One region of the Microbispora sitophila genome, then DNA from elsewhere that is predicted to be linked to it. Evidence: riboswitches for the same ligand, from Rfam matches in the RefSeq annotation. Region 1 holds a riboswitch; each other region holds the start of a gene.
What was found. A riboswitch is a leader RNA that binds a small molecule or an ion and turns the genes downstream of it on or off. The one in region 1 is predicted to bind cyclic di-AMP.

Region 1 (7,276 bases):
GTCAATCTCATATGACGTGCCGTCAATCGCGAAGGTGACCGTCTCATTGGCCTCGCCGCCATCGAGATCGTCGATGAGAATCACCTGCGTGTGCTTGGCCATCCGGCAATCCTTTCGCAGCCCATAGTTTGATTCGTCAGCCAAACATATACCCGGTTTCCCCTGGCTGACAATTCATGATTGCGGATTCTCAGGAACCTCTGAGTCCGGTGACTTCTCGCGTGGCTCCCGTGCCGTGCGGAGGCCCGCCGCGTCGGAACGTACCAACTTTACGATGCCGTAGACGGCCGCGCCGGCGACGACCGCGGAAGGTATCAAGGCGGACAATACCTCTGTCATTCTGCCTCGCTCGTGCCGGGGGTGTCATTAGGTGCACCCGAGGAAATTCCGAGGACGTGGCAAGGCCGCCGGCCTCTTGCCGGGCCGGGCGCCCTGATACGACCATAGCGCCGGGAGGGACCAGGCGTGCCTTCCGGGGTGCCCCTGGAGGGCCGGGGTAATCCCTCGTCTCTCCAGCGGTCTTACCGGATGCACTCGAAATCGTACCCAGAATGCCGACCCCGCCGGTCACCGATCCTGGGCCGTCCCGCCGTTTCAGCCGCTTGCGCACTTCGCGGGCGGCGGCGGGCGGCGGGGCCGCAGGCCCCCGAGTTCCCCGGCGACCGGGCCGTAGCCGCAGGTGAGCGGCTTGCCGACCAGGACGAACAGGCACGGACGGACAAGTGCGAAGCGGCAAACACGTCCCATGGAAAAGGCCGGACCGAGGACGTACGCCGTTGAAGAGCTCGGGCGAAACGAGGAGCCCGTGTCACGGCGGCCGGATCTTCACAAGGGGCCCGGCACCCTTCTCGTACGGCGCGCACGGCTTGCGGGATATACGCGCAAGCAGATCGCCACAGCCCGGAAGCCTCGTAAAAAGAGAGGACCGGCCGGTTCCATCAAGATCGACGGGCGGGAGGTCTGAAGATCGAAAAAAGGAGCGGGGGCACAATCGCGTGGACGGCCCGGGCGGTCGTGGCGTCGGAGTTTCCCACGGCCAAACGATCCCCGCATTCCGCGGCCGCCGCCTGCGGCCGGGTAGATCGGGTGGGCATCCGGGAGCGCCATAAGGGCACGTGCGGCTCCATACGGCCCCATAAGCGCCCCTGACGGTTCCTTAAGCCGCCCGTGGGCGGATATGACCCGGGCGGGACGGCGGGGGCGAGTCTTAAGGATTGGCGCCGGGGGCGGCCTCGCGGTCATTGGGCACCTCTCGGGACGGTGAACCCAAGCATGGCATGCCCGGGAGGCGCCGCAAGGTTTTTCCGTCACAGCCGGGTGAGCGGGCGGTGCGGACGGACCATAGCGACCCATAGAAAAACGGGGCCGATGGTCCGTTCCATCGGCCCCGTCCGTCGTCGTTACTTGACCTTGACCACCACGGTGTTGGCGACCTTGTCATGCAGCGCCTGATGCAGCGGCTTGTCCCACAACAGCCACAGCACGTTCAGAAGGGAGGCGAGGCTCGCGAGGTAGCTGATAACGGGAATCCACTGCAGGAACTCGAAAACGTAGAGCACGCCGGCGCGCTTCAGCGCCGCGTCCTGGGGAAGCCCGCCCGCGTCGAGAGTGCCTCCGACGGGAACGACCTTGATGCCCATGACTTTCTTGCCGAGCGTCTGCCCCTGCGCCCGCAGCATGAGGAATTCGTAGGCGACCATGACAAGGCCGCCCAGGATCGCCGTGAGCAATGACGCCAGGAAGTAACCGCTTCCGGTGGTGAACACCCCGGTCGCCGGATCGATGCTCGCGTTGGTGACGACGATCCCCGTGATCACGAGCGTGATGATCCCGAAGGGGACACCGACGATCACGCCGTCGATGATGCGGGCGACCAGGCGCTGCCACCACTCCGCGAGCGGGGCCGGGGCGCCGGGGGGAATCGGCCCCGCGGCCGCGTACGACTGGCCGAAGTCGGGCTGACCATAGCCCTGCTGGCCGTACTGCTGCTGCCCGTAACCGGGCTGCTGCCCGTAACCGGGCTGCTGGCCGTAGCCCTGCTGCTGGCCGTACCCCTGCTGGGGGGACGACTGGGCGTACTGCTGCTGTCCGTACTGCTCCTGGCCGTACTGCTGCTGCCCATAGCCCTGCTGGCCGTACTGCTGCTGCCCGTAACCGGGCTGCTGACCGTAGCCCTGCTGGGCGCCGTAGCCCTGCTGCTGCCCCTGCTGGGCGCCGTAGCCCTGCTGCTGGCCGTAGTCCTGGGAGGCGGCCTGCTGGCCGTAGCCGCCCTGGGACGGCTGGCCGTACTGCTGCTGGCCCTGCTGGGCGCCGTAGCCCTGCTGACCGTACTGCTGGCCGTAGTCCTGCTGCGGGCCGGTCTGGCCGTAGCCCTGCTGCGGGCCGGTCTGGCCATACCCCTGCTGGGCGTAACCCTGCTGTGGGCCGGTCTGGCCGTACCCCTGCTGACCGTACTGCTGCTGCCCATAACCGGGCTGCTGGCCATAACCCTGCTGCTGGGCGGCCTCCTGGCCGTAGCCCTGCTGTGGGCCGGTCTGGCCGTAACCCTGCTGCCCGTAACCGGGCTGCTGGCCCTGCTGGCCGTAACCCTGCTGCTGGCTCTGCTGGGCGCCGTAGCCCTGCTGCTGGCCGTAGCCGCCCTGGGCGGGGTCGTAGCCGGGCGGCTGCTGCGGGCCCGTGTGCTGCCCGCGATAGCTGACGACCGTGACGTCGGGGTCGTAGTCCTGGGCTTGTCTGTCCGTGCTGTACCCGGGGTTCGATGACGGCGGTGGCGTTCCGTCCGACTCGTCCTGGGGGTACGGCGGCTGTCCGGTGCTCACCGTGTCACCTCGTTTCGAAGACGCATGCGCCGCACGTCTGTAGCACACGCTGATATTGCCAAAAGTAGCGACAGGTGTATCAACAGTCACCTTTGCAGCAGCCGACAATCGTCGTCAAGATCAGTGATCAATGCCCATCAATGGCGATCAATGACGGTCGAGGTGCAGCAACATCCGGGTGTTCCCCAGCGTGTTCGGCTTGACGTGCTCCAGGTCGAGGAACTCGGCGACACCCTCGTCGTACGACGCGAGCAGTTCCGCGTACACCTCCTGGGAGACCGGGGTGCCCTGGATGGGCGTGAAACCGTGCCTGGCGAAGAACTCCACCGCGAACGTGAGGCAGAAGACCCTCCGCACGCCGAGGTCCCTGGCGGTCTCGATGAGCGCGGCGACGATCCGGTGGCCGATGCCTCCGCCGCGCGCCGCGGGGTCCACCGCGACGGTCCTGATCTCGGCCAGGTCCTCCCACAGCACGTGCAGCGCGCCGCAGCCGACGACCTGCCCGCCCGTCTCGGCCACCCAGAACTCCTGGACGTCCTCGTACAGCGTGACCGTGCTCTTCTTGAGCAGGCGGGGACCGACGCCCGAATACGCGTCGACGAGGCGCCGGATCGCCCGGACGTCCGGCGTCCTGGCCCGGCGCACCGTCACGGCCATGGCACCCGGCTCACTGGATGTCTGCGCGGCGACCTGCTCCATGACCGGCCAGCCTAGCCGGACCGCGGCCGATCCAACGCGGTCGGCGCGGAGCGGTCCCGTACGGATAACGGTCATTCCCAAACGCGACACCCGACATGATGCTTGACCGTCCGTAGCCGTCAAGATACGGACGGATGAACGACCGCCCCCCGAGGTGACTGTTCCGGTTCGTCCCACTTTTTTCACCAGCCCGGGCAGCACATCCAAAGTCCCAGATCGCTCTAAACCCAGGTGAACGCGGACGTATCACTACCGATCTCGTGACCCGACCGTGATCGTTTGGTTGTCAAACGTAGACGGGTTTCGGAGTTCTGGTTGAGCAAGAACTCGCCGTGCACTATCGTCCAGCGACGATGCCGGTCATCGTGAGCGCTCACGGCGACCGGGCGCCGAATCTTCGAAGCACCGAGTGCGAAGGGGAGCCGGGGACCCAACTGCAGGATCAGGATCGGTTCGATCTCGGATCGTCAAGGGGTGAATCCGCAAAGGTAGGGCTACTCCGGCCCGAACCCGTCAGCTAACCCGGTAGGCGCTCAGAAGTGCCCCGCCGTACGGCCCCGTCTCGACGACGGGCCCGCCGCGGGCACATGTGGGAGAGGAGCTCGGTTGCGCATGCGTGGAGGACGGCCGGTGGGCAGGCACGCCCGCGGCCGAGGATCCGGATCCGGCACGGCCGGTCCGGGTGCCATCCGCCGCTTGGCGTTCGTCGGCGTCGCGATCACCGCGATCACGTTCGGCGCCCCGGTGGTCCGCGCCACCGCCGACCCCAAGCCGAGCCTCAAGGAGCTCACCGCGCAGGTCGAGAGCCTCTACACCGAGATCGAGACCCTCACCGAGCAGTACAACGGCGAGCGCGTGCGCCTGAAGGCGGCCGAGCGGTCCGCCGACCTCGCCAAGAAGAACCTCGCCAAGAGCGAGGCCGAGCTCGAGGTCCGCCGGCAGAAGGCGAGCGCCCTCGCGCAGCACTCCTACATGACCAACGGGCTCGGCAACGCGCTCGTGCTCATCGACAGCGACGCCGACCCCCGGCGATACCTGGACCAGGCCTCCACGACGTACGCGCTGGAGCTCCAGGAGAGCCAGGAGGTCGCCGAGGTCACCAAGGCCATGGACGCCGCCGCGCGGGCCAGGGAGAGCGCCTCGGCCCGGCAGGCCGAGGTCAAGAAGCTCCTCGGCGGCCTCGACTCGCGGCGCGACAAGATCACCAAGCTGATCAAGAAGACCGAGAGCAACCTTTACCGGCAGGTCTCCCGGACGGTCGGCGCCGAGACGCGCAGCAGGATGTCGTTCCCCATCGTGGGCGACGGCAAGGCCGCCCAGGCGGCACGCTGGGCCCTCAAGCAGCAGCTCAAGCCGTACGTGTGGGGCGCCGAGGGGCCCGGCTCCTTCGACTGCTCGGGTCTGGTCATGGCGGCCTACCAGTCCGTCGGCATCAGCCTTCCTCACTACACGGGCGACCAGTGGACGGCCGGCACGCACATCTCCCGCGACCAGCTCCGCCCCGGCGACCTGGTGTTCTTCTACCCCGACCTGCACCACGTGGGCATCTACATCGGCGGTGGCTACATGATCCACGCGCCGCGCACGGGAGACGTCATCCACATCGCGAAGATCGCCGGGCGGCCGTTCGCGGGAGCGGTGCGCGTCGCCGACTGAGCCCTTCCTCGCCAGAGGGCGTCGCGAACGCGGTCAGATGAGGCGGCGGCGCGCCGCCCAGGCGACGGCCTCGATCGCGGTCGCGACGCCGATCCGGTCGCAGATGCACCGCAGCCGGCGCCGCACGGTGCGCCCGCTGACGTCGAGACTGCGGCCCACCCGGTCGGCGGTCACGCCCTTGGCCAGCTCCGCGAGGAGAAGCAGATCCTCTTCGGTGAGACCGGCACGCTCAAGGTCCGAGGCGAGATTGTCACCTCGGTAGACGACCTCGGGAACACCCATCGTCCGCCCTCCCCCACGACGATGCTTCGTCGGCCCACCCTTCAGGGAAGGTAAACGCCTGCCATGAAGGTCGTCAAGGTTCGGAGTCGAGCCTCCGGTCGTACGCCGCCCGTGGAGCGACGCGAGCCGGGGGCCATCGACTTACCTTCTCCTGCCTTACGCACTATCAGGTGCCTTCTTCCCAGAAGAGAGCAGCTCTCCTTACGCTCCTTGCGACATCGGAAGGAGAGGAACTCATGAGAGCACTGGTGGCACGGGACGGAGCCGTACGGGTCGTCGACGTGGCAGAGCCCGAGCCGGGGCCGGGGCAGGTGCGGATCAGGGTCGAGGCGGCGGCCGTGAACCCCGTCGACCTGCTCACGGCCGCGGGCGCCCTCGCCGACAACGGACTCATGCCGCACCTGGAGACGTACGCACTCGGCTGGGACGTGGCGGGTGTGGTCGATCGGGCCGGACCGGGAGTGACGGGCGTACGCCCGGGCGAACGGGTCATCGGGCTGTCCGACCGGCTGACGGAGCCGCTCAAGGCCCAGGCGGACCTGGTCGTGCTGGACGAGACGGCCGTCGCGCCCGCGCCCGCCGGGGTGGCCGCGCCCGAGGCGTCGACGCTGCCGCTGAACGCGCTGACCGCCGTCCAGGCGCTCGATCTCGCCGGGCTCGCCGAGGGTGAGACCCTGCTCGTCACGGGAGCGGCCGGTGGCCTCGGCGGCTATCTCGTGGAGCTGGCCGTGACGCGAGGGCTCAGGGTCGCCGCGGTCGCCGCGCCCGGCGACGAGTCACTCGTCCGGGGCTTCGGCGCGGAATGGTTCGTCCCGAGGGGCACCGACCTGGCCGCGGCCGTCAGAGCCGTCGTTCCCGGCGGCGTGCACGGCCTGGTGGACGCGGCGGTCGTCGGCCTGCCCGCGCTGGACGCCGTGCGCAACGGGGGCGCGTTCGTCGCCGTCGCCGCCGGGCTGGCCCCCCTGCCGCTGCGCGGCATCCGGGTCTCGACGGTGTTCGTCCGCGCCGACGCGGCCCAGCTCCGGGACGTCGCGAAGCTCGCCGAGGCGGGGCGGCTGAGCCTGCGGGTCGCCGGCACCTATCCGCTGGAGCGGGCGGCCGAGGCGCACGAACGGCTACGGAGAGGCGGCCTCCGCGGCCGGCTGGTCCTGCTGCCCTGATTCGCCTGCACTGAATTGCCTGCACTGAATTGCCTGCACTGATTCGCCTGTCCCGGCACACGGCTGTGGGCCGGACGGTCATACCGTCCGGCCCACCCGCAGGAGATCAGGCCCGAGATCAGGCGCGGCCGAGCAGCTCGCGCACCCGGTCACGGCCCACGGCCAGCAGCAACGTGGGCAGCCGCGGGCCGGTGTCGCGGCTGACGAGCAGCCGGTAGAGCAGGGCGAAGAAGGCGCGCTGGGCGGCCTTCAGCTCGGGCGTGGCCGCCTTGGCGTCCATGTCGAGCCCGGCCTGCACCTTCGGCACGCCGTACACGAGCGTGGTCAGCCCGTCGAGCGACCAGTGCTCGTCGAGGCCCTCCACCAGCAGGCGCAGCGACTCCCGGTCCTGCTCGCCGAGCGTGTCGAGCAGTTCCTTGTCGGGCGTCTCGCGCACCTGCGTGCGCTCCTCCGCGGGCACGTACGTGTTCACCCAGTGCTGGGCGCGGTCGAGCCGCGGCCGCAGCTCGTCCAGCCCGGTGATCTCCGGGTCGAACGCGCGCAGGATGCGCAGCGTCTGCTCCTCGTGCCCGGTGGCGATGTCCACGACCGAGGCGAGGGTCCGGTAGGGCAGCCGTCGCGGCGTCTCCGGCAGGACCCGGGAGGCCGTGCTCGACGCGC
Region 2 (7,276 bases), on a different contig from region 1:
CGACCGTGGCCTGCGCGTCGGCCAGCGCCCGGTGGCAGGGCTCGGTGGAGCTGCGGAAGACCCGCGCGAGGGTGGCCAGCTTGCAGTTGGGGGTCTCGTCGCGGGTCAGCACGCGGCGCGCGAGATCGGCCGTGTCCACCACCGGGTTGGCCGGGGGCGGGTAACCGTTGACCTGGCACGCCGCTTTCAGGAACGACATGTCGAAGGGCGCGTTGTGCGCCACCAGCGCCGCCCCGGCGATGAACTCCAGGAAGCTCGGCAGCACCTCGGAGAACTTCGGCGCGGCCACGACCATCGCGTCGGTGATGCCGGTCAGCACGGAGATGAACGGCGGGATGGGGCCGCCGGGGTCGACCAGCGTGGCGAACTCGCCGATCACCTCGCCGCCGCGCACCTTCACGGCGCCGATCTCCGTGATGGCGTGCTCCGCGGGCGACCCGCCGGTGGTCTCCAGGTCGAAGACGACGAACGTCACCTCCCGCAGGGGAGTGCCGAGCTCGTCCAACGTGCCCTGTACCGCATCCACGCCCATGACCATAGAAGTCCCGACCGACAATTGCCGCCCCCGCCCTGGGCGGAGGCAAAGCGACGGTCAAGTGAGCGGCTACGCGGAGGCCGCTCCGGCCCGCCACTCACGGGCCAGCATCGCGTAGATCAGTTCGTCGCTCCACGCGCCGGCGAAGAACTCGTTCTCCACCAGGCGGGCCTCCAGGCGCATGCCGAGCCGCTCCATGAGGCGGGCGGAGGGGGTGTTGCGCGCGTCGCAGTTGCCGTGCACACGGTGCAGCCCGAGGCCCTCGAACCCGATCCGGAGGATCTCGCGGGCCGCCTCGGTGGCCAGGCCGCGGCCCTGGTACGCCGGATTGAAGACGAACCCGATCTCGCCCTGGCGGTGCTCGCGGCTGCGCAGGAACAGCGTGAGGTCACCGATCACGGGCCCGCCGCCGGCCAGCGCGGCGGCCACGCTGAGCACGTCGCCGTCCTTCCCGAGCGACGCGCAGGCGATCTTCCGGTCGAGCGCGGCCTTCGTCTCCTCCCGCGTGCGGGCGTCCCAGTAGAGGTATCTGGTCACCTCCGGCAGGGAGTGGAAGGCGTACAGGTCGTCGAGGTCGGCCTCGGTGAACGGGCGCAGGACCAGCCGGGGGGTCGTGATCGGGTACGGAGGGGTGAACACGCCGCCAAGCGTAGGGACGGGAGCCGGACGCGTGAACACGCCGCCAAGCGTAGGGACGGGAGCCGGACGCCCGCCAACGGGTTGTGCCCCGCCGCGCCCGGCCCGGTCTCGCCGCCGCCGCGAGCACGGTCACAGATCATGAACGCGACATGGACACGGTGCGACGGCCGTACCCTTGAAGGAAGACAAGAACAAGGGAGTGTCTCGCAGATCTTGCCGTGTGAGGGCGGTCCGGTGGGCGCGCCGCGAGGCTCACGCCTCGCGGACGGCGGGCATCGGGGACGTTCTCGCACTCGGGGGCGACAGCACCGCGAGGCGCCGCCGGGGCGACCGCAGTGAGCAGAAGATCTGTAGGACACGACCGAGGAGCGACGAGATGAGTTCAGCCGGAGAAGGCCTGTCTCGTCCGTTGCCCGAGCAGGTCCGTTTACACGTGGTGGAGGTCGCGGCGCAGGTGCTGGGCTCGATGCCCGCCGCGGCCGTGCCGCCGCCGTTGCGCAACATCGCCAAGTTCGACCCGCGCAAGCGCGCCCGTCTGGGCAGCGCGCCGATCGCGGCCCAGCTGGAGAACGACAAGGAGTTCCGCGAGCGGGTGGCCGAGACGGTGGAGACCGCCTGGCCCGAGCTCGTGGCGAGCCTGGCCGAGGGCACGGTGCCCCCCGCGGCCGAGCCGGTGCTGGTCGCGGCTGCGGCCTACCTGACCCGCCCGCCCGGCTGGCCGGATCTGGTCGAGCAGGCGCGGACAGACCTGGAGCAGGCCGCCGCCGCGGGCACCCAGCGGGAGCAGGCGGAGACGCGGCTGCGTGAGCAGCTCGCGGCGCAGCGCGCCTCCGCCAAGGAGGAGATCGACCGGGTGCGCGAGCAGCTCAAGGCGGCCCGCGCGGAGAACTCCGACCTGCGGCGCAAGCTGCACGACGCCCGGGAGCGGGTCAGGGCCGCCGAGGCCAGGGCGGCCGAGCTGGAGGCGGAGACGGCCGAGGCGCGGGCCAGGGTCGCGAGCGCCAACGGCGCGGCCGAGACCGAGCTGCGCCGGCTGAGGGAGCGCCTGGCGGACGCCGAGCGCCAGCTGGAGGCGAGCCGCAGGGCCGCCCGCGAGGGTCGCAGCATCGAGGACGCCCGGGTGCGGGTACTGCTGGACGCGCTCCAGGACGCCGCCGCCGGGCTGCGCAAGGAACTCGGCCTGCCCACGACGATCAGCAGGCCGGCCGACTACGTGAACGCGGTGCTGCCGGGCGAGCCGGGCGTGACGGCCGTGCCCGCGCGGGCCCTGGCCAACGACGACCCCCAGCTCCTCGACCAGCTCCTGGCCATCCCCCATCTGCACCTGATCGTCGACGGCTACAACGTGACCAAGACCGGTTATCCGTCGCTGACCCTCGCCGACCAGCGGGCCCGGCTGCTGACCGGGCTCGGCGGGCTCGCCGTGCAGACGCGGGCGGAGGTGACGTGCGTGTTCGACGGCGCCGAGCTGAACGGGCCCGTCCAGGTGTCCGCGCCGCGCGGGGTGCGGGTGATGTTCAGCGCGCCCGGGGAGATCGCCGACGACCTCATCCGCACGCTGGTGCGCGCGGAGCCGCCGGGGCGGGCCATCGCGGTGGTCTCCTCCGACCGGGAGGTGGCCGAGTCGGTGCGCCGCATGGGCGCCCGGCCGGTGCCCTCGCTCCTGCTGCTGCGCCGTCTCGGCCGCGGCTGAAGCGCCGTACGCGCGCTCCGGCCCGGCGTCGTCACCGTGAGTGATGACTGCCGCGAATACCTGCGAATAGGTTGAAGCTTCAAGATCGCCTAGATAGAGTCGCGCCGCAGGTTTCGTTGATCTAAAGGGGGCCTCAGTGCGAGGGCGTGTGCCGGTGGCCGCCAGTCTGGCCGCCGTGGTCCTGCTGACGCCGGTGACGGGCGCGCAGGCGGATCCGAAGCCCACAGTCGCGCAGGCCAAGGCGAAGTTGAACAAGCTCAACGAGCAGGCCGACAAGCTCGTGGACCGCTACAACGCGGCCAACGAGAAGTGGAAGAAGGCGAGGCAGAAGTACCTCGCGATCAACGACGACTACAAGAAGCAGAACGTCCGGGTCGAGGCGCTCCGCTCCGGGCTGGTCTCGATGGCCGTCAGCAGCTACCAGGTCGGCGAGATGGGGTCGTGGGGCGGCGTCTTCTACAGCCCCAACCCCGACGCCATGCTCAGCGGCCTCGCCACGCTCAACCACATGTCGGCCGAGCGGGCCGGGCGGCTCAGGGAGTACGAGGGCGCCATCAAGGACCTCAAGGACCGCCGCGACCAGAGCAAGGTGGTGTACAAGGAGGCCGCCGACGTCAAGAGCGAGCTCGCCGACGAGAAGGAGAAGGTCGACAAGCTCGTCAGGGAGCAGATGAAGCTGCTGCGCTCGCTCGGGACGTACAACCCCGGCAATCCCAACAGCGCCGGCGTCGTCTACACCGGGCCGGCGTCCGGCAACGCGCTGTCGGCCCTCCAGTTCGCCTACAAGCAGGTCGGCAAGCCGTACCGCTACGGGGGCACAGGACCGGACGCCTGGGACTGCTCCGGACTCGTGCAGGCCGCGTGGGCGGCGGCGGGCGTGACGCTGCCGCGGACCAGCTACGAGCAGTGGGCCTGGGGCGCGAGCCGCAGGGTCTCGCTGGACGAGCTCCAGCCGGGCGACCTGCTCTGGCACGCCGGATACGGGCATGTCGGCATCTACGCCGGCGACGGCAAGGTCGTGCACGCGCCGCAGACCGGCGATGTTGTGAAGATTGTCACACTCGCCGAGTATCACGCGATCGGAGCCGTCCGTCCCTGAGGGCCAGGCCGTCTCTGTGATCTTTGTGCCTTTTGTGACTTGTGTGACCTGGTTTAGCCGTTGTTGCCGAGATTGTGAGCAGAGTCACACTTAGCCCTTTGCGATGCGGGTAAGCTGCGGTTTCTTCTCCGCCGCCTTCGTTATCCGATCTTTATCCGGCTGGAGGACTTTGCCGAACGCGGCGAGTCCTCGGTAGCTTCTGGGCCGCGGCGAGCACGCCTCGCCGCCGCGCTCCCGGTCCGGCCGGCCGGTCGCGCAGTCATCCACCGTCACCGGCGCTCTCCATCACCCTCCCCCTCGCGGGATCCCCCGGCGCCGGTGGCCTGCCGAGTCCGTGCAGTCAGGAGGCACGGAGCCGGGGAACCATCGACCTTCACGCGAAGGTCCGGGGTGAATCGGCGCATCGCGCGCCGTAGGGCGACTTCCCCGCCCGAACCCGTCAGCTAACCCGGTAGGCGTGAGCGGAAGACCCGAGGAGAGATCCTGTCTACCACCCCCGCTAGCCTGTCCCGTCTTGCCCGAATTGCCCTTGGTGGTGCCGCTTTGACGGCATCCGTAGGGGTCGCCGGTGCACAGCCGGCGGCGGCCGACACGGTGACGGTCACGGTCGTCAAGACGGCCACAGCCACGAAGACGGCCACGGCGAAGAGCGCGAACAGCGCCGCCCGCAAGGCCGCCGCGAAGAAGCAGCAGACCAAGAAGCGCGCCGCCAAGCGGAAGGTCACCAGGGCCGCGCTCCAGCGGGCCAAGGCCCAGCGCGCGGTGAAGGTGGCCGAGAAGCAGATCGGCGACCCCTACCGCTACGGAGCCACGGGACCGGGCGCGTTCGACTGCTCGGGCCTGGTCCAGTACGCCTGGCGCAAGGCGGGCGTACGGCTGCCGCGCACGACGTGGTCCATCCGCAGCGCGGTCAGGAAGAAGGTGTCCTGGGGGAACTTCAAGCCCGGTGACCTGATCTTCACCAGCGGCGGCGGCCACGTCGGCATGTACGTCGGGCACGGCAAGATGATCCACGCTCCGCACAGCGGCACGCGGGTCCGGATCGACAAGCTGGACGCCTACCGGAGGAGCACCTTCGTGGGTGCCGTCCGCCCCGGCGTCTGACGGGCACCGGTCACCAGCCCCCTCGACCGGCGCCGTCCTCACGGCCCCGTCCACCTCGCCGAGGTGGACGGGGCCGTGACACGTGCTGGCTAGCATGCACGGCGTGACTGCCACGAGCGGCGTGCCCGGGGGCGTGCCCGGCGTGCGCGCCGAGGCCGATCGGCGCCGGCCTGAAGTTCCGCCCCACGGGGTCGGCCGGATCGCGGCCGTGGCCGCCGCGCTGGCCGCGCTGCTCGCCGGGCCCGCCGCCGCGGCGCCGCCCGACCCGCTGCTCGCCCTGCGGCTGGATGCCCGGGCCGCCGTACGGGAGCAACCGAGCATGTGGACCGGCGCCTCCGTCGCCCGCGGCGAGCGCGCCGTCGTCGTCGGGTCGCCCCGGCCGCTGGTCGCCGAGATCGCCGCGCTGGCCGATCGCGCGGGCCGTACGGTGACGAGGATCTGGGGCGGGTACGGCGGCGCGGTGGTCCTCGTGCCGCGCACCGAGGAGCAGGCCGCCGTGCTGGCCGCGCCGGCGAAGGTGGACGGCCTGGCGGCCGTGGCCACCGGCGGCCGCGTGATCGTGCAGCCGGCCGCGTTCGCCCGCCTGTCCGCGACCGGCCGCCTGGTCGTCGTGACCCACGAGCTGACGCACGTGGCGACCGCCGGTGGCCGCGCCGTGCCGATGTGGCTCATGGAGGGCTTCGCCGACTACGTGGGCTACCTGGACAGCGGGCTGCCGGTCCGTGCGGTCGCCGCCGAGCTGGCCGCCGACGTGGCGGCCGGGAGGGCGGCGCTGAACGCCCTGCCGGGGCCCGCCGACTTCGCCGCCAGGCCCGCCCAGGCGTACGAGGAGGCGTGGCTGGCCTGCCGCTACATCGCCGCCAGGTTCGGCGAGCGGAGGCTGGTCGCCCTCTACCGCGCCGCGCTGCGCGAGGAGATCGGCGCCGCCCTACGGGAGGTGCTCGGGCTGACCGCCGACGGCCTGACCCGCGAATGGCGGTCGTACGCGCGTGAGCGGCTCGCCCGTTCCTGATCACGACAGGGCGCCCGATCTCCACAGGGCGCCTGATTTGCGCAGGGCGCCTGATTTGCACAGCGCGACGGTGGCGGCCGTGGCTGCGACAATGCGTTCCCGGGCGGCGCGCGGGCGGACCGCGCGACCACGCCGGCAGCGGGGGTGAGGATGACGAAGCGGACGCTGATCGTCACGAACGACTTCCCGCCCAGACCGGGCGGCATCCAGGCGTTCGTGCACGGCCTCGCCTCGCGCAGGCCGCCCGGCTCTGTGGTCGTGTACGCCCCGCGCTGGAAGGGATGCGAGGAGTTCGACGCCCGCCAGCCGTACGAGGTGGTCCGTCATCCCTCCTCGCTGATGCTGCCGACGCGCTCGGTGGCGAGAAGGGCGGCGGAACTCGTCGAGGACGGCGCCACCGTCGTCTTCGGGGCGGCGGCGCCGCTGGGGCTGCTCGCCCCCGTCCTGCGCGCCGCGGGCGCGGCCAGGATCGTCATGCTGACCCACGGGCACGAGGCGTCGTGGGCCCGCCTGCCGGGCGCGCGCGCCCTGCTGCGCCGCATCGGGGCGGGGGCCGACGTCGTGACCTACCTCGGCGACTACACGCGCCGCCGGATCGCCCGGGTCGTCCCCGCCTCCAGGCTCGTACGGCTCGCGCCCGGCGTGGACACCGCCGCCTTCCACCCGGGGGCGGGCGGCGACCGGGTCCGCACGTCGCTCGGCCTGGGCGACCGGCCGGTGGTCGTGTGCGTCTCCCGGCTGGTGCCGCGCAAGGGCCAGGACGTGCTGCTGCGGGCCTGGCCGCTCGTCCTGCGGCGGGTTCCCGGCGCGGTCCTGCTCCTGGTCGGCGGCGGCCCCCTCCGGCGGTCGCTGGAGCGTACGGCCGCCCGGGCCGGCCTGACCGGCTCGGTGGTCGTCACCGGGTCCGTCCCCTGGGCGTCCCTCCCGGCCTACTACGATGCGGGCGACGTGTTCGCCATGCCGTGCCGCAGCAGGTTCGGGGGGCTCGACGTCGAGGGCCTCGGCATCGTCTACCTGGAGGCGTCGGCGACCGGGCTGCCGGTGGTCGCGGGGTCCTCCGGTGGCGCCCCCGACGCCGTACGGCACGGCGAGACGGGCCTGGTGGTCGACGGCGCGTCGCACACGGCGGTGGCCCGCGCGCTGTGCGACCTGCTGGCCGACCCGGCCCGCGCCCGCGCGATGGGCGAGCGGGGC
Region 3 (7,276 bases), on a different contig from region 1:
GCCGCCGCCACCAAGGTCGGCGAGGGCTTCGCGCAGCGCATCCACGCATAAGGAGATGACCATGCCCTACAGCGCCGACCTCGACATCAGGGTCACCGACTCGTGTCTGCGGGACGGCTCGCACGCCAAGCAGCACCAGTTCACCGTCGAGCACGTACGGTCGATCGTGGCCGCGCTGGACGACGCGGGCGTGCCGGTCATCGAGGTGACGCACGGCGACGGCCTCGGCGGCTCGTCGTTCAACTACGGATTCAGCCACACCCCCGAGCAGGAGCTGATCAAGGCTGCGGTGGCCACCGCCAAGCGTGCGAAGATCGCGTTCCTGATGCTGCCCGGCGTCGGCGTCAAGGACGACATCCGCGAGGCCGCCGACAACGGCGCGAGCATCTGCAGGATCGCCACCCACTGCACCGAGGCCGACGTCTCGATCCAGCACTTCGGCCTGGCCAGGGAGCTCGGCCTGGAGACGGTCGGGTTCCTGATGATGTCGCACAGCCGGCCGCCGGAGGTCCTGGCCGAGCAGGCCCGGATCATGGCCGACGCCGGCTGCCAGTGCGTGTACGTCGTCGACTCGGCCGGGGCGCTGATCATGGAGCAGACGAGCGACCGGATCGCCGCGCTCGTGGCCGAGCTGGGGGACGACGCCCAGGTCGGCTTCCACGGCCACGAGAACCTCGGGCTCGGGGTGGCCAACTCGATCCTCGCCGTACGGGCCGGGGCGAAGCAGATCGACGGCTCGGTGCGGCGGTTCGGCGCCGGCGCCGGCAACACGCCGCTGGAGGCCTTCGCCGCCGTCACCGACAAGCTCGGCATCCGCACCGGCATCGACACCCTCAAGATCATCGACGCCGCCGAGGACGTGGTCCGTCCGATCATGGACGGCGAGTGCCTGCTCGACCGGCTGACCCTGACCATGGGCTACGCGGGCGTCTACTCCAGCTTCCTCAAGCACGCCGACCGACAGGCGAGGAAGTACGGCGTGTCCGGCGCCGAGATCCTCATGGAGGCCGGCCGCCGCAAGCTCATCGGCGGACAGGAAGACCAGCTCATCGAAATCGCAGTCGCCCTCGCGGCGAAGAAGTGAGAAAAGCCATGGCCAACCCGGTACTCGAAGCGATCACACAGCGGGCCGACGAGATCAGCGCGCTCGCCCCCTCCAACGAGGCGCTGTGCCGGCTGGACGACCAAGCGGCCAAGGTGCTGCGGGAGGCGGGCGTCATCCGGATGCTCCAGCCGAAGACCCACGGCGGCTTCGAGTTCCACCCGCGCGACTACGCCGAGACGATCATGAAGCTGGCCAGTCTCGACGGATCGACCGGCTGGGTGGCGGGCGTCGTGGGCGTGCACCCCTGGGAGATGGCGTTCGCCGACCCCCGCGTCCAGCAGGAGATCTGGGGCGATAACCAGGACACGTGGATCGCCTCGCCGTACGCGCCGATGGGCATCGCCCGGCCGGTCGACGGCGGCTACATCTTCAACGGCCGCTGGCAGTTCTCCTCGGGCACCGACCACTGCGACTGGATCTTCCTCGGCGGCATGCTCGGCGACGCCGAGGGCAAGATGGCCCAGCCGCCGACCTCGCTGCACCTCATCCTGCCCAGGTCCGACTACGAGATCGTCGAGGACTCCTGGAACGTCGTCGGCCTGCGCGGCACCGGCAGCAAGGACGTCATCGTCAAGGACGCGTTCGTCCCCGACTACCGGGTCATCCCGTACAACAAGGTCGTGGACGGCAGCCAGGCCAAGGAGGCGGGGCTGACCAACCCGCTGTACCACCTGCCGTTCTCCGCGGCGTTCCCGCTCGGGATCACCGCCTCGGTCATCGGGATCGCCGAGGGCGCGCTCGCGCAGCACATGGCGTACCAGAAGGGCCGCGTGCAGATCACCGGCACCAGGATCAAGGACGACCCCTACGTCCTGTACGCGATCAGCGAGGCGGCGGCCGAGATCGCGGCGGCGCGGGCGGCCCTGCTCGACAACGCCTCACGGATGTACGACATCGTGGCCTCCGGCCGCGAGGTGACCTTCGACGAGCGGGCCGTGGGCCGCCGCACCCAGGTCCAGGCGGCCTGGCGCGCGGTGCGGGCGATGGACGAGATCGTGGCGCGGTCGGGCGGCAACGCGATGCGCGTGGACAACCCGATCCAGCGCTTCTGGCGGGACGCCCACGTCGGGCTGGCCCACGCGATCCACGTGCCCGGCTCGGTCTTCCACGTCTCCGCGCTGACGCAGCTCGGCATCGAGCCGCCGCACGGGCCGATGCGCTCGATGATCTAGTGCCTGACCCGGCGTGCGCCGGCGAGCGGGCCGGAGGCGATGCCGTCAGGACTGGGCGAACATCTGGTCGTACACGCCGGAGTGGCGGCGGCCCGCCATGAAGCCCAGGAACCGGCGGACGAACTCGCCCCGGGTCAGTCGCTCGCCGGCGTCGCCGCCGCCCGGGTCGTGGTCGAACGCCGTGCGGAAGAGAGCCTGGTACTCCCGCGCGTCGATGACCTGGTCGTCGTCCGTGTCGGTGACGTCGAACAGGACCTCGGCGATCCTGATGAGGGCGGAGCCGGCCATGGCGGCGGTGGCCGCGGCGTACTCATGGCCGGTGATGCGGCCGTCGCCGTCGGTGTCCAGTTCTTTCTGCAGCTCGCGCCACCAGTCGGCGAAGGCGGAGAACAAGCGGTCCTCGTCCTGGGCGTCCAGGTCGAGACGGGTGGCGATCTCCCGGGCCATCGCGGCGAGGTCGGGCCAGTCGAGGTGGCCGTCGCCGGTCTGGTCCAGGACCTCGGAAAAGAATCGCGAGGCGGAGCGCACCGTCGAGTCGCCCGCGGCCGCCGTCTCCGGATCGGGCGTGAGGAGGCGCAGGAGCGCCCCCGCCTTCGCCGCGCCACGGCGGAGCCCTTCCAGCACGGGCGGTCCGGCCGGCGCGTCGCCGTTTCGCTGCGGGGCGTACGCCGGGTCGAGCATGGTCATGACCGTGTCGAGCCGCGTCCACGCCTCCGGCAGCACCCGGGTCGCGAGCCGGGTGGACAGGTAGGCGGCGTGCATCAGCGTGCGCGTGCCCGGCAACTCGGCGAGCCCCAGGCGTGCGCGGAGCGACTCGGGCAGCGACGCCACGATGATCGCGGTGGCCGCGGGACCGGCGAGCGCCCTGCCCGCCGCCCACACGGCCGGCCGGTCGCGGAGCAGCGGGGGAGCGGGCACCTGCGCGAACAGGCGGTCGAGGATGACGTGGACCGCTTCGGTGTTCTCCAGCCGATCCTCCACCACGGACGCGTAGTAGCGCCAGAACTCCCGGACTGTGGGCGGAAGCTTGCCCCCGTAGGGGTCCATCAGGGCGAGGAACGACTGGAACTCGGCGTACAGCCGGTCCAAGGTGGGGCCGTCGACGGACTCGCCGCTCAGCCGGCACATCGTGACCGTGGACTCGAAGAGCGTCGCCACCACCCAGGCGCGCGCCTCGGAATCCGCGGCGTTGAACGGGCGGCCCTCGGCATCGGTGCCGGTGATGCGGGCGTGCAGGCGGTTGAGCCGGGCTGCTTCCCGCTGCCGGACCCGCGCGTCGGGGTCGACCATCCGCTGTGAGCTGAGCACCGTGTTGCGCAGCCGTCGCCACGGGTGCGCGACGAAGGTCGAGTTGGTGATCAGCGCGGCGCCGATCTGCGGGTGCGCCGCCTCCAGGACGATGGCCCGGGTCGCCACCAGCCCCCAGCGTGTCTGCCGGGTCAACCGGTGGAGCATCGATCCCGGGCCGAGCGGATCGGCGTCGGTTCCGGCTGCTGCTGCGTCGCTCATCGACATCCCTTTCCTGTAGGAGCCGGTGCCTGTACGCCGCCGAACCGGCGGTCGCGCCGTCGGTAGACCTCCAGGCATTCCCAGAAGTGCTCGGCCCGGAAGTCGGGCCACAGCACCCGGGGAAAGACCCATTCGGCGTAGGCCACCTGCCAGAGCATGAAGTTGGAGATCCGCTGTTCACCGGAGGTGCGGATGACCAGGTCCACCTCCGGCATGTCGGGGTGGGGCAGACGGCGGGCGAAACTCTCCTCGGTGACCTGCTCGGGCGGCACCCCGTCGCGGATCAGCGACCGGGCGGCCTCGACGATGTCGCGGCGACCGCCGTGATCGAACGCCACCGTCAACGTCATCCGCCGGTTGTCGCGGGTCAGCGCCATCAGGTCGGCGATGTCCCTGGCCAGCGCGGGCGGGATCCGCGAGTCGGTGACCCCGAGGAACCGGCAGCGGATCCCGCGTGTGTGCAGTGCCAGGGCGTGTTTCCGGATGGCGCGCCGCACCAGTCGGAGCAGGACGTCGACCTCGGCGGCCGGCCGCCGCCAGTTCTCCGTGGAGAAGGCGTACAGGCTCAGCCACTCGACGCCGGCCGTATGGGCCGCCTCGATGACGTCGATCACAGCGGCCTCGGCCGCCCGATGCCCCGCGGTGCGGGGCAGCGACCGCTGTGCGGCCCACCGGCCGTTCCCGTCCATGACACAGGCGACGTGATGAGGGATGCCTCTCACCCCACCCGCCCTACCGAAGTGACGCAGACCCCCAAGTGAATCCCTCCGAGGACGGACTCTTTCACAGATTGTGACGCGACGAACACTTACCGTTGGTAATCGCAGCCCTTACTTGCCTGGCGGTGGCGGCCCGAGGTGGTATCGGGCCAGGTAAAGACATGTTTTGTCCTGTTTACACCATTCTTGTCGTGTGTGTACCTTTAGTGCACACGGCATGGGTACGGAGCGAATTCCGCCGTCCTATCCCCTTGCCGTGTCGTTGCCCGGACCGCGCGATCATCGCGCGGCCGCCGAATCCGCGTCACGTGGAGCCGGGGACCCACTCTCTTCGGGGTGAATCGGCGCGTAGGCCCCCCAGATGCGCCCGTAGGGCACTTCCTGCCCGAACCCGTCAGCTAACCCGGTAGGCGGCATGGAAGCAAGGAGTCAACCCCGTCATGTCCAGCCATCGGCTCTCCCTCGGGAGCCGGCCCTTCCGCCGGCGCCTGCGCTCCGCCCTCGCGGCGGCGACCCTCGCGGTCTCGGCCGCCACGGCCACCGTCACTGCGGCCGTCGTCCTGCCCGCCCCGGCCTACGCGAACCCGCACACGTACGGCCAGGACGTCTCCGGCTACGAGGCCGACCACGACTGGATGAACAGCCGCGCGCAGTTCGGCTTCATCAAGGCCACCGAGGGGACCTCGTGGACCGACTCGTCCTTCCCCCGCCACTGGCGGGAGCTGGAGAAGAAGGGCATTGTCCGCGGCGTCTACCACTACGGCCATCCCTCCAATGACCCCATCGCCGAGGCCGACCACTTCCTCGAGGTGGTGAACGCGCAGCCGAGCAAGCCCGGCGACATCCTGGTGCTCGACCTGGAGACCACCGACGGCGAGTCCGTCGAGCACGTCAACCAGTGGGCCAAGACCTGGCTGGAGTACGTGACGGCCAAGACCGGGACCAAGCCGATGTTCTACAGCGGCTGGAACTTCGCCAACGAGTACGGCCACGGCCTCGGCCAGTACCCGCTGTGGGTGGCCCACTACAGCAAGGCCCCGGGCGACATCACGCCGCCCGCCGACTGGAAGTCCTGGGCGATCCACCAGTACACCGACTCGCCCATCGATCAGAACGTCTCCGCACTGACGCCCCTCCAGTTGCGCGCGCTCGGCCGTCCGTAGCCGTACGGACCCCGGGGCGGGCAGTCCCGCCCCGGGGCCCAGGCCGGCCGATCAGACCAGGCCGGCCGATCAGATCGGTCAGACCACGGCGCCGGAGCCGTCGCGCCGCACGGGCCTGGCACGCGGGGCGGCGGGAGCCGGCGGCGGCTGCGAGTTGCGCCTTTCCAGCGCGATCGCCGCCGGCCCGGCAACGAACGACGACGACAGCGTCCCCACGATGATGCCGATCAGCAGGGCGACGGCGAAGTCGCGCAGCGAGTCGCCGCCGAACACCGCCAGCGCCGCCAGGATGAACAGCGCCCCGAGCCCGGTGTTGACCGTGCGCGGCACGGTCTGCAGGATCGCGCTGTTCACCACGCGGCCGAACGGTTCCCCGCGCCGCACCGGCCACAGCTCGCGCACCCGGTCGAACAGCACGACCTTGTCGTTGACCGAATAGCCGATGATCGTGAGCATCGCGGCCAGGAACACCCCGTCGATCGGCTTGCCCATCCAGGCGAACGCTCCGACGACGACGGCCGCGTCCACGAACAGCGCCGCCACGGCCGCCGTGCCGAACGTCCACCGGAACCGGAACGCCAGGTAGACGAGCTGCGCGGCGAGCGCGACGGCGAGCGCGATGAGCGCGTTGCGGCGCAACTCCTCGCCGAGGCTCGGCCCGATGAGCTCGTCACGCTGCTTGGTGACCTCGCCCACGCGCCGGTCCAGCGCCTCCTCCATGCGGACCACGTCGTCGGCGCTGATCTGCCCGGTGCGCACCGAGATCGCGTCGTCCGATCGCTGCACGACGGCCGAGGGGAACCCGGCGTCCGCCACCGCCTGTCTCGCCGCCGTGACGTCGACGGGCCTGCTCGTGCCGAACTCGACGATCCGGCCGCCGGTGAACTCGACGCCGTAGTTCAGCCCGCGGGTGACCAGTCCGGCTCCCGCGAGCACGAGCAGTCCGGCCGCGACGCCGAGCCACAGCCGCCTGCCGCGCATCAGGTCGGGGTCGCGCCGGGTCAGCCAGGTCCTGACCCGGCCGATCGAGCCGATGCCGGAGGCCCGGGGGCCGATCCTGCCGATCAGGGCGGCGGCGAGCACCCGGGTGATCAGCATCGCCGAGATCAGCGAGGCGAGCACGCCGATGGCCAGCGTCACGCCGAAGCCCTTCACGGGCCCGGAGGCGAGCCAGAACAGCAGCCCCGCGGCGAGCAGGGTGGTGATGTTGGAGTCGGCGATCGCGCTCCAGGCGTTCTTGAAGCCCCGGTCGAGGGCCGCCTTGAGGCCCCGGCGGGGCGCCTCGCCGTACTCCTCCCTGGCCCGTTCGAAGACCAGCACGTTGGCGTCCACCGCCATGCCGATCGCGAGGACGAACCCGGCCAGGCCGGGCAGCGTGAGCGTGGCTCCCATGGCCACGAGCCCGGCGTACGAGATCAGGCCGTAGCAGGCGAGCGCGACCGCGGCCAGCACGCCCACCAGCCGGTAGACGACGCCGATGAACACCGCGGTCAGGATCACCCCGACGACGCCGGCCTTGGCGCTCGCCGCGATGGCGTCGGCGCCGAGGGTCGGGCCGACCGTCCGCTGCTCGACCACCTCCAGCGGCACCGGGAGCGAGCCGCCCTT
Region 4 (7,276 bases), on a different contig from region 1:
CCGTCCGATCCGCCCGTGTCGACAATCTGGGCGGTGCCGTTCAACCAGTGGTACGCGAAGATCAATCGGTAGGGGTGGTTGTTGTCGTAGTTGTCGGGAATCCTCAGGATCCAGGTGCGATTCTTGCCGCTGGTCGTGATCGTTTGTGAACCGCTTCTCAGCGTCGGGGTCTTGCCGCATCCGGCGGTCGCCGCTGCGACGGCGCTGATCGAGGACGGCGTGGTCGCGCCGAGGCTGTCGCTCAGTGCCATACGTCCCGTGGTCAGGACGAGAAGTGCGGCGGCCGCGATGGCGGTAAAGATGGATCTCTGTCTCAACTTCACGCAACTCCTTTTGCCGTTCGAAAATCGACATGCGTCGATAGGGAAGCCATTTGTTTTTCCTTCACCCGGTGGATCGTCCGCAGTCGGCATGTGGATGCCGGCCGTGCGGCCTCCCCGGACGGATTCGAACGCTAAGTGAGCCCACCGTCAGTCGACCCGCAGGAGCGCGGCGACCGACCATCGTCGGCGCGCGCGTGCTCGCCTTCCCTCCTGCTGCAGAAGAGCATGGCGAGTTCAGATGCCCGTTAGCGCTGGCATGGCGTTCGCCGGAATCTGCCGATCCCGATCAGTTCCGTCTGGCGTTGAGCCAGCAGACATGTTAACGCTAACAGTGACGGGGGCGGCCAAATGCTCCTCTCTGCCGGGCGACTGGAGGTGGTGGCGAAGCGGAGCAAATATGAAGTCATGAGATCTGTCAAGAATTTCGCCTTCTCCTCGGGAGTCCCTCGCCGGTAACCGTCCATTCCCGCGGTTCTGACCAGGAAAGAAGCAGCGGCTGCCGTTGCCGCCGGGATGAAATTTTCATCGTCGGCGCCTCGGCTACTCCGGAGACGAGGCCGCCATTCGGCGCGGTGCCGTTTCCGTCATCCCATCGCCGAACGGCTGGGCGTTTGGCATCACCCGGTGGCGCCGATCGTCGGCATTTGTCGCCTGGAAAACACCTGGACGATTTTGGCGCGGGCGGTCGAACGAGGGGCGGTGTCGCGTCGTCAGCGGGCGAACTTCTCGATGGCGGCCGGGCTGACCGGAGTGAAGAAGTTGACGAGGTTCCCGTCGGGGTCGCGGAACAGGAGAGACCGGTTGCCCCAGGGCATCGTCGTGGGCTCGTTGACGAACTCCTCGACGAAGCCGACCAGGTTCTGATGCACGCCGTCCACGTCGTCGACGAGGAACTCGATGATCACGCTGCGGTTGCCGGCAGGCCGGGCGGCGCCGGGGGCGAAGAGCGGGACGGTGCGGGTGCTGCCGATCGCGAGGGTGGCGGAGGCGGTCCTGAGCTCGGCGAAGTCCTCGCTGGACCAACTGGCCCGCACTCCCGTGGCTCGCTCGTAGAAGTCGACGAGGCGCGCGACGTCGCCCGTGATGATGCGGATCGATACGAAGTCCATGGTGATCTCCCTGGTTCGTGGGGGTGTCCTCCCGCGGCACACTAGAGCGAATACCGGACAGAAACCGCCCAGTATTTTCACTAGATTGTTGTGACGTGGCTCGACCTACTCATCGCGTGCTCACACTGCTGGAGCTTCTGCAGTCGGGCGGCATCCGGACCATGGCCGAGCTCGCCGACCGGCTCGGCGTCGACGAGCGCACCGTGCGGCGATACGTGGACCACCTGATCGACCTCGACGTGCCCGTCGAGTCCGTGCGCGGCCGCTACGGCGGGTATCGGCTCGCCCCCGGATATCGCATGCCTCCGCTCATGCTGAGCGACGACGAAGCGCTCGCCGTGCTGCTCGGCCTGGTCGCCGGCCGCCGGTCAGGGTTGACGACGACGACGGGCACGGCGAGTGAGACGGCGGCGGCCAAGATCCGGCGGGTCCTGCCCGAGCGGCTCGCCCGCAGGCTCGGCACCGTGCTCGAATCCCTCGCCTTCACGGCTCCGCCCGGCGAGTTCGCCGCCCCGGAGACCGCGGTCCTGCTCTCCGTCGCCGATGCCGTGCGTCATCACCGGCCGATCTCGATCAGGTACACCGCCGCCGACGGCCGGCGCAGCGAACGCACGCTGCATCCGTACGGGCTCGTCGCCCATTCGGGCCGGTGGTACGTCACGGGTGCGGATCCCGAGATCGGCGAGGATCGGACCTTCCGGCTGGATCGCATCGCGGACGCGAGGACCCTGCCCGGTTCGTTCGAGCCGCCCGCCGGGCTCGATCCGGCGCAGCACGTCCTGTCGGGGTTCGCCAAGGCTCGGTATCGGCATGAAGTGGTCCTGCGAATGCAGGGAACGGTCGAGCAGATCCGCGCCCGGCTTCCCGCCGGCGTCGCGACCGTGGAGGAGTCCCCGTCCACGGAAGGCGCGGATCCCGAGACCGAGGGCTGGCTCCGCGTCGAGGTGCGGGCGGAGCGGCTCGACTGGTTGCCTCCGGTGCTCGCGTCGCTCGACCGGCCGTTCGTCATCGAGCGACCGGACGAGCTCCGCGGTCTCGTCGTCGCGCTCGCGGAGCGGCTCGCGGCCTCCGCCCGCAAGGTCCCGCCCCCGCCGGGCACAGGCTGAAGCGCAGCGCTTGCAGGAGAGTGGGGACGTCGACGCGCCTCAGTCGACGGAGCAGTTTGGGGTCGTTGCGCCTCATCGCGGATGGCGCGTAGTCCGATCGGCAGAGATGCCCTTGGCGGCGGCACGCCCAGGGACATCTCCGCCGAGGATGTATCCGCGGCCCCGGGGTCAGACGCCGGGGCGTACGGCGGTGAGGAAGCTGCTCCTCCAGTAGCCGTTGAGCTTGTCGACGCTGACCACCGCGCCGCTGTGGGGGGCGCTGATCACCTTTTTGTGCCCTATGTACATGCCCACGTGGCCGCCGCCACTGGTGAAGATGAGGTCGCCGGGCTTGAGATGCGCCAGGGAGACCTTCTTCTTGACGGCGCTGAGCATCGACCACGTCGTGCGCGGGAGCTTGACGCCGGCCTTGCGCCAGGCGAACTGGACGAGCCCGGAGCAGTCGAACGCCCGTGGGCCCGTGGCGCCCCATATGTACGGATCGCCGAGGTGCCTTTTCGCCACCTTGATGGCGTGCTCGGCCTTCTCCTGCTGGAGAGCGGACTTGGTGACCTTCGTGTTCGCGGAGTCATCCGCCGTGGACGCCGCGGGGGCCGCGCCGTTGTACGGGGTGGTCACCGTGGCGGGGGGCTCGGGTGGGATGACCGTCGAGGCCGTTGGCGGGGCTGCCACCGCCCCCGACGCGGCGGCCGCGGGGAGCGCGCTCAAGGCTCCTACGGAGGCGGTGAGTGCTGCGCTACTGATCGTGACGCAGGCGATGCGGAGCAGAGTGGTGGAGTTGGTAGACAGGGGATCTCTCCCTAGGGTCTTCCGCTTGTGCCTACCGGGTTAGCTGACGGATTCGGGCGGGGAAGTCGCCCTACGACGCTGACGCGCCGATTCACCCCAGACCTTCGTCGAAGGTCGATTGGTTCCCCGGCTCCGGGCCTCCTTGCTGCACGGATTCGGCATCACCGGCGCCCAGGGGGGCGGGAGGGCGTGGCGACGGTGACAGTGGATGGTCGATTTCGAACACCGGCCGGGTTCGTAACGGCGGCGTCACGTGGACCCCGTCGTAGGGCAAGGAAACTACCAACTTGCCCCATATTGTCGCAAAGGCCCCAAACGGGTAAGGATCGCGTAAAAAGGATCAAAAGCCCAAAACCGCAGGTCAAGGAGTGTCTGCACGGCGGGGAGTGTGATGCGCGTCACACGCGTCGAGCGCTTTGCGGGCCGTCAACGCACGCGCGTATAGCCAGCGAACGGCGCGCCGGAACGACCTGGCCGACGTCTCCTGTGAGTCGTACGTGCTGAGGTTGGGCAGGGAGGGGATGTCGGCCGCCTAGTCGGCGGGCAGGCCGTTGCGGCGGGCCAGAGTGCCCAGGGTGCTTCGCAGCGCCTCCGTCTCCTCGGGGCTGAGGCCGGCGGTCAGTTCCGTGTCGAGTTCGGCCGCCGCCGCGGCGCATGTGGCCAGCAGCTCCCGGCCCTCGCCGGTGAGCGCGAGTGTCTGCCTGCGGCGGTCCAGGGGATCGCGTTCACGTCGTACGGCGCCGAGCTCCTCCAGCCGGTCGGCGAGCGACACCACCAGGCTGGGTGCCACGTTCATGAGCTTGGCGATGTCGAGCTGAGAGGTCGCCGTTCCGGACTCCAGCAGCGCCAGCAACCCCACGTGTTTGGGCTTGAGGCCGTGGTCGGCCAGGCGTGCCGAGAACCGCTCGGTCATGACGGCCCCCAGCGTGCCGAGCCGGAAGGCCAGCGTGGAGGTCAGCTTGACATCGTTCATGCCCATAATGCTACCGTCTCAATATCATTCAAACTATGAACGATTAGGAGTCAGAACGGTGCTGAATCCCGCCTCCGTCCACGTCGTGTTCGCCGACCTCCAGGACGGCATCGTCGACGTCAGTGCCACCAATCCGGCCTCGTCCGTCCGCCGCGCGGCCAGGGTTCTGAACGGACTCGTCACAGCCCTCGGCATACCGTTCACCGTCTCTGCCGCACCTCGCCCGGGCGGCCCGGTGATGATCGAGGAGGTGCCGGACGGTGAGCCGTACGTGCGCACCGGACCGTCCTGCTGGGACGACGCCGTCTGGCGTGAGGCCGTCCTGGCCGCGGGCCGTCCCACCCTGGTGATCTGCGGGGTGACGACGGAGATCGTGGTGCTGCGCACCGCCCTCGACGCGCTCACGCACGGCCTCGGCGTACAGGTCCTGGTAGACGCCTGCGGAGGCGTCACCGCCCGCACCGAAGACGCCGCCCTGCGGCAGATCGAGGCCGCGGGCGGCGTGGTGACCTCCGTGGCGGGTTTCGCCGCCGACATGGTGCGCGACTTCACCACACCCACCGGTCGGCGGGTGATCACCGCCCTGCACGAACTGGTATGACTCGCCGACCCTGGCCGTCGATCGCCCCGGCTCGCGCAGCGCTGGTCTCCCTACGGCTTCACGAGGGCCGTGGTCACTACTTCGGCGGTTTCGGCAGGCCCGTACGGTCTCCCGGGACATTCCGTCCGAGCCGTACGACGACCGTGTCCGAGCCGGGATCGACCTGGACGACCTGACCGCCGAAACCCAGTGCCCAGTGCATGTCGTGAGGTGCGCCGTCGACCAGGCGCCGGCGCGGGGCGGCGGAACTCCGCTCTCGCGTGCTGGGCTTCAGCGGGTCGACGACGGGACCGCGGGCGTTCATCCACCACAGGTAGCCGTACGCGGCGTTCAGCTTCTGCGACGGCCGGCCGGTCGCCGCCTCGCCCAGACGTCCCCGGGGGCCGCGTCCTGGGCGAGACCGACGGCGAAGCCGGTGCGACCGGCGGCCCGTACGAGGCGGCGGTAGTCGGTGTCGACATCCCAGTGCCGGCCGGAGACGTTGGTCAGGATGTCCTTGATAGTGACGTCTGCGGAGGGGGTGCCCGCCCATTCGGGGACGTACTCAGACACCTTGTCGTCGATGGAAAGCCTGCCCTCCGCTTCGGCGATGCCGACCAGGGTGCCGGCGTAGGACTTGGTCGCGGAGAAAACCTCCTGGCTGGTGGTCGTGTCGGTGCCGTTCCAGTGCCAGTCGGCCACGAGTCGCCCATGCCGGATCACGACCAGGCAGTTCGCGCCTCTCCTCCCGGCATCGAGAGCGATCTTCTCCAACCCGGCGCGATCGAAACCGGCGTCATCCGGGCTGATGCGACGCCATTCCGCTCCCGGATAGACGGTCGTGGCGGGACGGAGGGTGGCCGACGGAGTGGGAAGACCTGTCCGCGTCTGCGGTGGTGTGGTCTGGGACCCGGCCGAGCACGCCGAGCCGAAGGCGGCGGCTGCGAGAGTCGGCGTCAGGACGCCCCGCGCGATGAGGGACTTCGCTCCCCCGCATGCTCACCTCTCCGCCTTCGGCCACTCCTACCGGTTCACCGTATGGCGATTTCAGCCGGTCAGCGCGTACGCCAGAAGGTGCCGTCGGCCGAGGGGTCGTCGGGGTCGCCCTGCGGCACGGTGAACCCCGCACCCCACACCGTCGCCGTCCCGGGCCTGCGCGCGATCGAGAACAGAGCGGCGTCGGTGCCGGCCTTCCGGGGGAGCGGAGTGCTCCGCCAGGCCGAACCCGTGACGTGCCACAGGGTGGGGTTCCAGCTGCCCTGCACGACCCACACGCCGCCCTTGCCGTCGGGCTCCACCTCCGTGTACGGCTGGGCGTTGACGGCACCGACTGAGGCGAGCCATGAATGGCCGTTCCAGCGCATGACCAGGGTGCGGCTGTAGGTCACGTCGTCACCCTCGTCGTCGGCGCCTTCCCAGGTGACGCCGCCGACGGCCCACACGTTGCCGGGGCTCACGACGGCGATGTCGTTGAGGACCGCGGCGGCGTCGGGCGCGGGACGCGTGATCGCGGGCGTGGGCACCAGCGCCCAGGACCTTCCGTTCCACCGCATGATCGCGGGACGATCGCCCTTGGTTCCCGCCGCCCAGACGTCACCGGCCTTGTACGCGTCGACGGCGGCGGCGCGGGCCGGCAACCGCACGCTCTTCCAGGAGGACCCGGTCCAGTGCCGGGCCGAGGCCGAGGACTCGGCGACCGCCCAGACGTCCTTCGCGCCCGTTCCGTCGGCGTCCGTCGCGGAGAAGCCGCTGCCGAGCGAGGCGGTGGACCACGCGCGGCCGTTCCACCGAGCGGCCTTCCCCGGACCGAAGACCCACACGTCCCTGTTCGAGCTGGCCGTCACGGCCGTCAGTTCGTACGGCGGGCTGCCGGGGAGCACCTTCCACGATCCGCCGTCGAACCACTGGACCAGGCCGCGCTGCCCGCCGTTCACGACCCGGTGTCCGGCCGCCCACACCGACCCGTTGCCCAGGGCCGTCACGTCGTTGAGGGCGTCGTCCCCGGGCAGCGTGTTCACCCTGGTCAGCCGCCACGCCGGCGCGCTCTCCCCGGTCTGGCCGCCTTGCCGGCTCACGCCGTGGGCCGCCACGGCCGGCAGGCACGCCAGCCCGAGCGCCGTCATGGTCGAGACGAATACGGTACGCACGATGCTTCCCCTTCCGCTCACCAGTACGACGTCTGATGGAGGGGAGCCGTTCACACGTCGCCGGTGGCAAGGGCCGGACTCACTTCTTCTCCGTCCACGGCTCGTAGTCGTCGTCCCCGGGGAGCACCCAGACCTTCACGTCGGGCCTGGTGATCGTCCGTAGCGGTGTCGCCTTTCCGGTCGTCTTCGAGACCCGGTAGACCGCGACGCCCGTCCTGGTCTTCGACCGGACGATCAGGCGTCCCGCCT

Region 2: another riboswitch for cyclic di-AMP. It lies ahead of IL992_RS08495 (C40 family peptidase); the one in region 1 lies ahead of IL992_RS48775 (C40 family peptidase).
Region 3: another riboswitch for cyclic di-AMP. It lies ahead of IL992_RS21715 (glycoside hydrolase family 25 protein); the one in region 1 lies ahead of IL992_RS48775 (C40 family peptidase).
Region 4: another riboswitch for cyclic di-AMP. It lies ahead of IL992_RS24920 (C40 family peptidase); the one in region 1 lies ahead of IL992_RS48775 (C40 family peptidase).

Annotation. Positions count from the first base shown of each region.
Region 1 is NZ_JADBGC010000039.1:635-7,910, forward strand. It holds gene IL992_RS42430 (histone-like nucleoid-structuring protein Lsr2) at 1-102, opposite strand, end outside; gene IL992_RS42435 (RDD family protein) at 1,401-2,819, opposite strand; gene IL992_RS42440 (amino-acid N-acetyltransferase) at 2,967-3,518, opposite strand; cyclic di-AMP (ydaO/yuaA leader) riboswitch at 3,912-4,065, shown strand; gene IL992_RS48775 (C40 family peptidase) at 4,215-5,174, shown strand; gene IL992_RS42450 (helix-turn-helix domain-containing protein) at 5,208-5,456, opposite strand; gene IL992_RS42455 (NADP-dependent oxidoreductase) at 5,693-6,616, shown strand; gene lysS (lysine--tRNA ligase) at 6,735-7,276, opposite strand, start outside.
Region 2 is NZ_JADBGC010000004.1:91,826-99,101, forward strand. It holds gene IL992_RS08475 (DEDD exonuclease domain-containing protein) at 1-526, opposite strand, end outside; gene IL992_RS08480 (GNAT family N-acetyltransferase) at 605-1,174, opposite strand; gene IL992_RS08485 (NYN domain-containing protein) at 1,551-2,867, shown strand; gene IL992_RS08490 (C40 family peptidase) at 3,004-3,966, shown strand; cyclic di-AMP (ydaO/yuaA leader) riboswitch at 4,281-4,435, shown strand; gene IL992_RS08495 (C40 family peptidase) at 4,510-5,070, shown strand; gene IL992_RS08500 (gluzincin family metallopeptidase) at 5,174-6,082, shown strand; gene IL992_RS08505 (glycosyltransferase family 4 protein) at 6,233-7,276, shown strand, end outside.
Region 3 is NZ_JADBGC010000011.1:187,057-194,332, reverse strand. It holds gene IL992_RS21740 (acetaldehyde dehydrogenase (acetylating)) at 1-51, shown strand, start outside; gene dmpG (4-hydroxy-2-oxovalerate aldolase) at 62-1,084, shown strand; gene IL992_RS21730 (acyl-CoA dehydrogenase family protein) at 1,093-2,277, shown strand; gene IL992_RS21725 (oxygenase MpaB family protein) at 2,323-3,786, opposite strand; gene uppS (polyprenyl diphosphate synthase) at 3,783-4,508, opposite strand; cyclic di-AMP (ydaO/yuaA leader) riboswitch at 4,787-4,933, shown strand; gene IL992_RS21715 (glycoside hydrolase family 25 protein) at 4,946-5,668, shown strand; gene secD (protein translocase subunit SecD) at 5,747-7,276, opposite strand, start outside.
Region 4 is NZ_JADBGC010000013.1:268,417-275,692, reverse strand. It holds gene IL992_RS24935 (cellulose binding domain-containing protein) at 1-317, opposite strand, end outside; gene IL992_RS24930 (VOC family protein) at 1,034-1,432, opposite strand; gene IL992_RS24925 (helix-turn-helix transcriptional regulator) at 1,549-2,538, shown strand; gene IL992_RS24920 (C40 family peptidase) at 2,707-3,246, opposite strand; cyclic di-AMP (ydaO/yuaA leader) riboswitch at 3,341-3,498, opposite strand; gene IL992_RS24915 (MarR family winged helix-turn-helix transcriptional regulator) at 3,860-4,300, opposite strand; gene IL992_RS24910 (isochorismatase family protein) at 4,359-4,901, shown strand; gene IL992_RS24905 (hypothetical protein) at 4,978-5,205, opposite strand; gene IL992_RS24900 (serine hydrolase) at 5,232-5,654, opposite strand; gene IL992_RS24895 (hypothetical protein) at 5,936-7,027, opposite strand; gene IL992_RS24890 (WD40 repeat domain-containing protein) at 7,107-7,276, opposite strand, start outside.